Regions from separate parts of the Streptomyces fagopyri genome, predicted to be linked through region 1. Evidence: predicted binding sites of a transcription regulator. Region 1 holds the regulator's gene; the other holds the start of a gene.
What was found. Region 1 encodes HrcA, which represses chaperone genes, less so after heat shock. Its sites were predicted from a motif close to TTNGCACTCNGNNNNNCNGAGTGCNAA; they were not measured.
Positions count from the first base shown of each region.

Region 2: a site for HrcA is predicted at 2,871-2,897, ahead of groES (co-chaperone GroES). Genes of this name have one in related genera too.

Region 1 is NZ_CP045643.1:6,200,230-6,204,644, forward strand. Features, by position in the region: gene GFH48_RS26685 (DUF3097 domain-containing protein) at 1-247, opposite strand, end outside; gene GFH48_RS26690 (MBL fold metallo-hydrolase) at 293-1,030, opposite strand; gene hrcA (heat-inducible transcriptional repressor HrcA) at 1,224-2,240, shown strand; gene dnaJ (molecular chaperone DnaJ) at 2,241-3,377, shown strand; gene GFH48_RS26705 (nitronate monooxygenase) at 3,589-4,415, shown strand, end outside.
Region 2 is NZ_CP045643.1:3,978,403-3,982,817, forward strand. Features, by position in the region: gene GFH48_RS16910 (SDR family NAD(P)-dependent oxidoreductase) at 1-438, shown strand, start outside; gene groL (chaperonin GroEL) at 675-2,303, opposite strand; gene groES (co-chaperone GroES) at 2,418-2,726, opposite strand; gene GFH48_RS16925 (polysaccharide deacetylase family protein) at 3,056-3,865, opposite strand; gene GFH48_RS16930 (hypothetical protein) at 3,862-4,179, opposite strand; gene GFH48_RS16935 (class I SAM-dependent methyltransferase) at 4,280-4,415, shown strand, end outside.

The DNA of each region.
Region 1 (4,415 bases):
GCCCCGCGGCCGGCCGGACCAGCGTGACCACCCTGCCCTCCAGCAGGAAGCCGCGCGGCTCCAGCGGGAACACCCGGTGCTTGCCGAAGCGGTCCTCCAGCGTCACCGTGCCCGCCTCGCAGCCGATCACCGCCCCGCAGAACCCCGTGCGGGGCTCCTCGACCACCAGACCCGGGTCGGCGGGGACCTCGGGCACCGGCTGGGGCTTCTTCCACGGCGGGGTGAGATCCGGAGAGTACTGGCGCATTCGGATGACGATAGGAGAACCGGCGGCGAGGTGGCGCGGAGATCCCTACGACACGCCGAAACGTGTCGCGAGCGCGTCCCGCTGTGCCCGGACGAACGCCGCATTCACCGCGGCCCCGTGACCGGGCACATACACCGCCTCCTCGCCGCCCAGACCGAGCAGCCTGTCCAGCGCCGCCGGCCAGCGCGAGGAGACGGCGTCGGGACCCGCCTGGGGCTCGCCCGACTCCTCCACCAGGTCCCCGCAGAAGACGACCTCCGGGGAGCCGGCCGGTCCGGTCACCAGGACCACCAGATCGTGCGCCGTGTGGCCCGGACCCACGTTCACCAGCCGTGCCCGCACCCCGCCGCCCAGGTCGAGCGTCAGCTCGTCCGGCACGGGGTCCCGCGGGGGGACCAGGGCGTCCGCGGCCTCGGCGGCGTCACGCGGGTCCAGGCCGTGGCGTACGGCGTCCGCGCGCAGGTCCTCGGCCCCGTGCGCGAACACCGCGCCGAGACCGGCGGCCCCGAACACCTGCGCGCCCGTGAACGCCGCCGCGCCGAAGACATGGTCGAAGTGCGGATGGGTGAGTGCGAGGTGCGTCACGTCCCGGTCCGTACCGAGGAGTGCTCGCGCCTCGGCGCGCAACCGTGCGCCCTCCCCGAGGCTCGCCCCCGCGTCGACCATGAGCGCCGCGCCCGCGCCCACCACCAGCCCGGCCGTGCAGTCCCAGCCCGCGAGCCGCCGCCGTCCCACGCGGGGGGCCAGCTCCTCCCAACCCGGCTCTTCCCAAGTCACCTTCATACGGTGACGCTAGCGGGAGGGCGGAACGCCGGTGAGACATCACGGGACACGTCGGCATACGTGCCCAAGATCGCGGGCCCGCCCTTGCCGGGGCCGTACCCACCGGCCGTACACTGGGCCGGGGCATGCTGGCACTCGCACGCGCTGAGTGCCAGGCGAGGCGACGAGCGACGGACAACTGGAGGTGCGCGCGATGCTGAGTGAACGCAGGCTCGAAGTGCTGCGCGCCATCGTCCAGGACTACGTCGGCACCGAGGAGCCGGTCGGTTCCAAGGCGCTGACGGAGCGGCACCGGCTGGGGGTCTCCCCGGCCACGGTCCGCAACGACATGGCCGCCCTGGAGGACGAGGGGTACATCGCCCAGCCGCACACGAGCGCCGGGCGCATCCCCACCGACAAGGGCTACCGGCTCTTCGTCGACAAGCTCGCGGGCGTCAAGCCGATGACGGGGCCCGAGCGGCGGGCCATCCAGAACTTCCTGGGCGGCGCCGTCGACCTCGACGACGTCGTCGGACGGACCGTGCGGCTGCTCGCGCAGCTGACGCGGCAGGTCGCCGTCGTGCAGTACCCGTCGCTGACCAGATCGACCGTGCGGCACGTGGAGCTGCTGTCCCTGGCCCCCGCCCGGCTGATGCTCGTCCTGATCACGGACACGGGGCGGGTCGAGCAGCGCATGATCGACTGTCCGGCGCCGTTCGGTGAGACGTCGGTGGCGGATCTGCGGGCCCGGCTCAACAGCCGGGTCGCGGGCCGCCGCTTCGCGGACGTCCCGCCGCTCGTCCAGGACCTCCCGGACGCCTTCGAGACGGACGACCGGGGTACGGTCACGACGGTGCTCTCCACGCTTCTGGAGACGCTCGTCGAGGAGACCGAGGAGCGTCTGATGATCGGCGGCACCGCGAACCTGACTCGCTTCGGACATGACTTTCCCCTCACGATCAGACCGGTGCTCGAAGCGCTGGAGGAACAGGTCGTGCTCCTCAAACTGCTGGGGGAGGCGGGGGATTCGGGCATGACCGTACGGATCGGTCACGAGAACGCGTACGAGGGACTCAACTCCACGTCCGTGGTCTCCGTCGGCTACGGTTCGGGCGACGAGGCAGTAGCCAAACTCGGCGTGGTCGGACCGACCCGCATGGATTACCCGGGAACGATGGGAGCGGTACGAGCGGTGGCACGGTACGTCGGACAGATCCTGGCGGAGTCTTAAGTGGCCACGGACTACTACGCCGTGCTCGGCGTGCGCCGCGACGCGTCCCAGGACGAGATCAAGAAGGCTTTCCGGCGGCTCGCGCGCGAGCTGCATCCGGACGTCAATCCCGATCCGAAGACGCAGGAGCGGTTCAAGGAGATCAACGCCGCGTACGAGGTGTTGTCGGACCCGCAGAAGAAGCAGGTCTACGACCTCGGCGGCGACCCGCTGTCCCAGGCGGGCGGCGCGGGAGCGGGCGGTTTCGGAGCCGGTGGCTTCGGCAACTTCTCGGACATCATGGACGCCTTCTTCGGCACGGCGTCGCAGCGGGGCCCCCGGTCGCGCACGCGGCGCGGCCAGGACGCCATGATCCGGCTCGAGATCGAGCTGGACGAGGCCGCCTTCGGCACCACGAAGGACATCCAGGTCGACACGGCCGTCGTGTGCGCCACCTGCAACGGTGAGGGCGCCGCGCCGGGAACCTCCGCCCAGACCTGCGACATGTGCCGCGGACGCGGCGAGGTGTCCCAGGTCACACGGTCGTTCCTGGGCCAGGTCATGACGTCCCGTCCGTGCCCGCAGTGCCAGGGGTTCGGCACCGTCGTGCCGACCCCGTGCCCCGAGTGCGCGGGCGACGGGCGGGTCAGGTCCCGGCGCACGCTCACGGTGAAGATCCCGGCGGGCGTGGACAACGGCACCCGGATCCAGCTCGCGGGCGAGGGCGAGGTCGGTCCCGGCGGCGGTCCCGCCGGTGACCTCTACGTCGAGATCCACGAGCTGCCGCACTCGACCTTCCAGCGCCGCGGTGACGATCTGCACTGCACGGTCACCATTCCGATGACCGCGGCGTCGCTCGGCACCAAGGTGCCGCTGGAGACCCTGGACGGGCTGGAGGAGGTCGACATCCGGCCCGGCACACAGTCGGGACAGTCGATCCCGATGCACGGACGCGGTGTCACGCATCTGCGCGGCGGCGGCCGGGGCGACCTCATCGTGCATGTCGAGGTCACCACGCCGACCAAGCTCGATCCGGAGCAGGAGCGGTTGCTCCGGGAGCTGGCGCAGCTGCGCGGCGAGGAGCGTCCGACCGGGCAGTTCCAGCCGGGCCAGCAGGGCCTGTTCTCCCGTCTGAAGGACGCGTTCAACGGCCGCTGACCCCGGCGGCGGTTCGTGCCGCGGCCCGGCCGGCGTCGGAGGACGAGGCCGTCCGGGTCGAAGCGGAAGCGCGGGGGCCGCGGCCCCCGCGGGCGGGACGGGCAGGGGCGGCGGAGGCCGAAAAGCCGCCGCGGACCGTCCCTCCCGATGGCCCGCCGCAGGCGGAAGGCCGGATTTCGGACTTGTTCGGAGGACGTGACAACATGCCGTCATGTCCTCCGCACTGACCGATCTCTTCCCTCACCCGATCGTGCAGGCCCCCATGGCGGGCGGCGTCTCCGTCCCGCACCTCGCGGCCGCCGTGTCCGAGGCCGGGGGGCTCGGGTTCCTCGCCGCCGGTTACAAGACCGCCGACGGCATGTACCAGGAGATCAAGCAGTTGCGCGGGCTGACGAGCCGGCCCTTCGGGGTCAACCTCTTCATGCCGCAGGCCGAGTACGCGGACCCGGCCAGCGTCGAGGTGTACGCCCACCAGCTGGCCGGTGAGGCCTCCTGGTACGAGACGGACCTCGGCGACCCGGACAGCGGTCGCGACGACGGCTACGACGCCAAGCTCGCGGTCCTCCTCGACAACCCGGTGCCGGTGGTCTCCTTCCACTTCGGCTGCCCCACCCGAGACGTCCTGGACTCCTTCGCCCGGGTCGGCACGCTCACCGTGATCACCGCGACCACGGCCGAGGAGGCCCTCGCGGTGCAGCGGGCGGGGGCCGCCGCGGTCGTCGTGCAGGGCGTGGAGGCCGGCGGTCACCAGGGCACCCACCGGGACAACCCGGAGACGGACGGCACGGGGATCGGACTGCTCTCCCTGATCGCCCAGGTCCGCGAGACCGTGCAGATCCCGGTCGTCGCCGCCGGCGGCATCATGCGCGGCAGCCAGATCGCCGCGGTGCTCGCCGCGGGCGCGAACGCGGCGCAGCTCGGCACCGCGTTCCTCGCCACCCCGGAGTCCGGCGCGCACGCCGTGCACAAGCAGTCCCTGACCAACCCCCTCTTCGTCCGCACGGAGCTGACGCGCGCGTTCTCCGGCCGCCCCGCGCG
Region 2 (4,415 bases), 2.2 Mb from region 1:
GCGGTGCTGCGGCTGACGTCGGCCGCGACCGCGGCCATGCGCGAGCGCGGCCGGGGCGGGGTCGTCAATGTGGCGTCGGTGGCCGCGTTCGTCCCGCGGGGTACGTACGGGGCGTCCAAGGCGTGGGTCGTGCAGTTCACGCAGGGCGCGGCGAAGGACCTGGCGGGCAGCGGCGTACGGCTGATGGCGCTGGCCCCGGGCTTCGTGCGCACCGAGTTCCACCAGCGCGCCGGGATGGGCACGGACAACATCCCGAACTGGATGTGGCTCGACGCGGACAAGCTGGTCGCGGCGGCACTCGCGGACCTGGCCCGCGGCAAGACGCTGTCGATCCCCGACCCGCGGTACAAGGCGCTCATGGGTGTGGTGAAGGTGGCGCCGCGCGGGCTGCTGGGCGGGATCACGTCGAAGACGGGGCGCAAGTACGGGCCGCAGTAGAACGGCACGCGGCGACAGAGCCGGCCGAGCGGCAGAACCGCACGACGGCAGAACGGCAGAACGGCAGAACGGCACGGCGGCAGGGCACTGGAGCGGCACGGCGGCGGGGCGGGGGCAGCGGTACGGGCCCGCCGCGGCGCCCGCAGTACTGAGGCCCAGCGTCCCCGGGGGGAGCTGGGCCTCAGTACTGCCTGTCGATGCGGACGTCTACCGGTGCGGACGTCCCACGACGTGTCTCAGTGGGAGTGCCCGTGGCCGTGGCCGTGGCCCGCGTCGGCCTCTTCCTCGGCCGGCTTCTCGACGACCAGGGTCTCGGTCGTGAGGAGCAGGGAGGCGATGGAGGCGGCGTTCTCCAGAGCGGAGCGGGTGACCTTGACCGGGTCGATGACACCGGACTTGACCAGGTCGCCGTACTCGCCGGTCGCGGCGTTGAAGCCCTGGCCCTTGTCGAGCTCGGCGACCTTGGAGGTGATGACGTAGCCCTCCAGGCCGGCGTTCTCGGCGATCCAGCGCAGCGGCTCGACGGCGGCGCGGCGGACGACCGCGACACCCGTGGCCTCGTCGCCGGTCTTGCCGAGGTTGCCCTCGAGGACCTTCACGGCGTGGACGAGCGCGGAGCCACCACCGGAGACGATGCCCTCCTCGACCGCGGCGCGGGTCGCGGAGATGGCGTCCTCCAGACGGTGCTTCTTCTCCTTGAGCTCCACCTCGGTGGCGGCGCCGACCTTGATCACGCACACGCCGCCGGCCAGCTTCGCGAGGCGCTCCTGGAGCTTCTCGCGGTCCCAGTCGGAGTCCGTGTTCTCGATCTCGGCCTTGATCTGGTTGACGCGGCCCACGACGGCGTCGTGGTCGCCGCCACCGTCGACGACGGTGGTGTCGTCCTTGGTGACCGTCACGCGGCGGGCGGTGCCCAGCACGTCCAGACCGACCTGGTCGAGCTTGAGGCCGACCTCCTCGGCGATGACCTGACCGCCGGTGAGGGTGGCGAGGTCGCCCAGCATGGCCTTGCGGCGGTCACCGAAGCCGGGGGCCTTCACGGCGACGGCGTTGAACGTGCCGCGGATCTTGTTGACGACCAGGGTCGACAGCGCCTCGCCGTCGACGTCCTCGGCGATGATCAGCAGCGGCTTGGAGGCGTTGGCCTGGATGACCTTCTCCAGCAGCGGCAGCAGGTCCTGGATGGAGGAGATCTTGCCCTGGTGGATGAGGATGTACGGGTCCTCGAGGACGGCCTCCATGCGCTCCTGGTCCGTCACGAAGTACGGCGACAGGTAGCCCTTGTCGAAGGCCATGCCCTCGGTGAAGTCCAGCTCCAGACCGAAGGTGTTGGACTCCTCGACGGTGATGACACCGTCCTTGCCGACCTTGTCCATCGCCTCGGCGATGAGCTCGCCGACCTGGCTGTCCTGCGCGGACAGGGCGGCGACGGCGGCGATGTCGGACTTCTCGTCGATCGGTCGGGCGGTCGCGAGGAGCTCCTCGCACACGGCCTTGACCGCGGCGTCGATGCCCTTCTTGAGCAGCGCCGGGGAAGCACCCGCGGCGACGTTCTTCAGGCCCTCGCGGACGAGCGCCTGGGCCAGCACGGTGGCGGTGGTCGTACCGTCACCCGCGATGTCGTTGGTCTTGGTCGCCACCTCCTTCACCAGCTGGGCGCCGAGGTTCTCGTACGGGTCGTCGAGCTCGACCTCGCGGGCGATGGTGACGCCGTCGTTGGTGATGGTGGGGGCGCCGAACTTCTTGTCGATGACGACGTTGCGGCCCTTGGGGCCGATCGTCACCTTGACGGTGTCGGCAAGCTTGTTGACGCCGCGCTCAAGGGCGCGACGGGCGTCCTCGTCGAACTTCAGGATCTTCGCCATGGGAGCGGTTCAGCCCTCTCGGAAAACGTGGGTGAAAACGAACCGCGCCCCCAGCGCCCGGCTTCATAAGGTCGCGGGGGCCAGGGGCGCAGTTCACTGCAGAACTGTGGTGAATTACTTCTCGATGATCGCGAGCACGTCGCGGGCCGAGAGGACGAGGTACTCCTCGCCGTTGTACTTCACCTCGGTGCCGCCGTACTTGCTGTACAGCACGATGTCGCCGGTGCTGACGTCGAGCGGCAGGCGCTCGCCGTTCTCGAAGCGGCCCGGGCCCACGGCGAGGACGACGCCCTCCTGGGGCTTCTCCTTCGCGGTGTCCGGGATGACCAGGCCAGAGGCCGTGGTCTGTTCGGCGTCCAGCGGCTGGACCACGACACGGTCCTCGAGCGGCTTGATGGCAACCTTGGAGCTGGTGGTCGTCACGATCCGACCTCCCCCTTCGGAGATCTCACGGGGTTAACTGTCTGAGGTGGCGACCAGGTCGATCCGTCGTCGCGGGTGCCGGACCTGCCCGTCGCTATTGGCACTCTCCAGTGGGGAGTGCCAGGCCTGACACTATGACCGCGATTAGCACTCGGTCAAGCGGAGTGCCAAAGGCCGTCGGCGTGGCGTGGGGTTCGGGTCGGCGTTCGCCGGTGTCGGCGCGCCGCAGGAAGCTCCGCCCGCGGACCCCGTTCCGGCCCGAACGGCCTCGTCCCCGAGCGCCGGACGGGCCGGAGGCGGTGGTCCGGGCCGGGGCGTCGGGGCGTGGGTCAGAGGTAGTTCTCCAGGCGCGCCGGGGTGAAGCCCTCCGCCTGGATGCGGCGCAGGAGTCTGGTGGTCGCCGCGGTGAGGTTCGGCTCCTCGAAGCCGGACAGGATGTCGCCGGGGCGCAGCCGGTGGGAGTCGGCCTCCCTGCCCAGGACGACGGCCGTGACCCCGCAGTCGGCGGCGGCGCGCAGGGTGGTGGTGTCGTAGGTGCCGTAGGGGGGCCGGAAGAGCCGGGGGCGGATGCCGAAGCGGGCCTTGAGCTTCTCCTGCTGGCCGCAGATCTCGGCCCGCTGGCCCGCGTACGGCAGTCCGCGCAGCGAGGCGTGGTCGAGGGTGTGGTTCTGCACGCTGGCGCCGACCTCCCGCAGCCGCGCGAAGTGCCCGTAGCCGGGCCCGACGACACTGTCCGTGAGGAACATGCTGACGGGCAGCCTGAGTTCGCGGACCATGTCGACGAAGCGCGGATCGCGCTCGGCGCCGTCGTCGTACGTCAGGAAGACCACCTTGTCGTGGGTGGGCACACGGCCGACGACCGGGACCAGTCCCGTCCGGTCGCGGCGGACGCCGCTGCGGGCGGGCGGGCGCGGTGCCGGCGCGAGCGGGGCGGACAGCCCCCAGCGCCGGTACGTCGCCGCCGCCGGGCCGTGCGGGCGGGTCCTGCGCACCTCCTGCGCGGCCTTCTTGCCCAGGCGCTCGATCGGGTCGACGGACTGCGCGCAGCCGGCCAGCAGGACGGTGGCGAGCACCGCGGCCAGCGCGGCGCCCGCCCACGCGCGCGTCCGGGTGCCCGCGGCGGGCGAACCACCTCTCACAGGTGGTCCCCCAGCCGCGCGACCGCGTAGCCCTCGCCCGTGACCTCGTCCAGGAACCGGCGGATCATGTCCGGCATGGCGGCCCGCCGGTCCTTCGTGCCCCGCAGGCGGATGAGGAGCCTGGTGGCGTACGAGCCGAGGGGGCCGGCCGCGGGCGCGTGCGGCCCCTGCTGCCGGCCGGGCGCGGGCCTCACCTCCGCGGACCCGCCGCCGGCACGGCCGGACACGAGTCCGATGACGGTGAGGGCGGTGATCCCGCTCAGGGCAACCGTCCCCTTCGCGTCATTTTTATCGGCTTGTCGTACTGATCGCATGGTGTCGGATACTCCCAGGCCACGGCCCGTGCGCGGCCCCGACACCGCGACCGGACGCGCACCGTCCACCGACTGGCCCACACTGACCGACAATGGGCCGGTGAACGACGTCTCCTTCGCCTCCCTGCTCACCCCCGAGGGCCACGCGCTGCTCGACGAGGTGCGCGGCACCGAACCGGCCCAGGAACTGGCCGTCGCCACCCGGTTGCGCCGCACCCATCCGGCCGAGCTGGTCT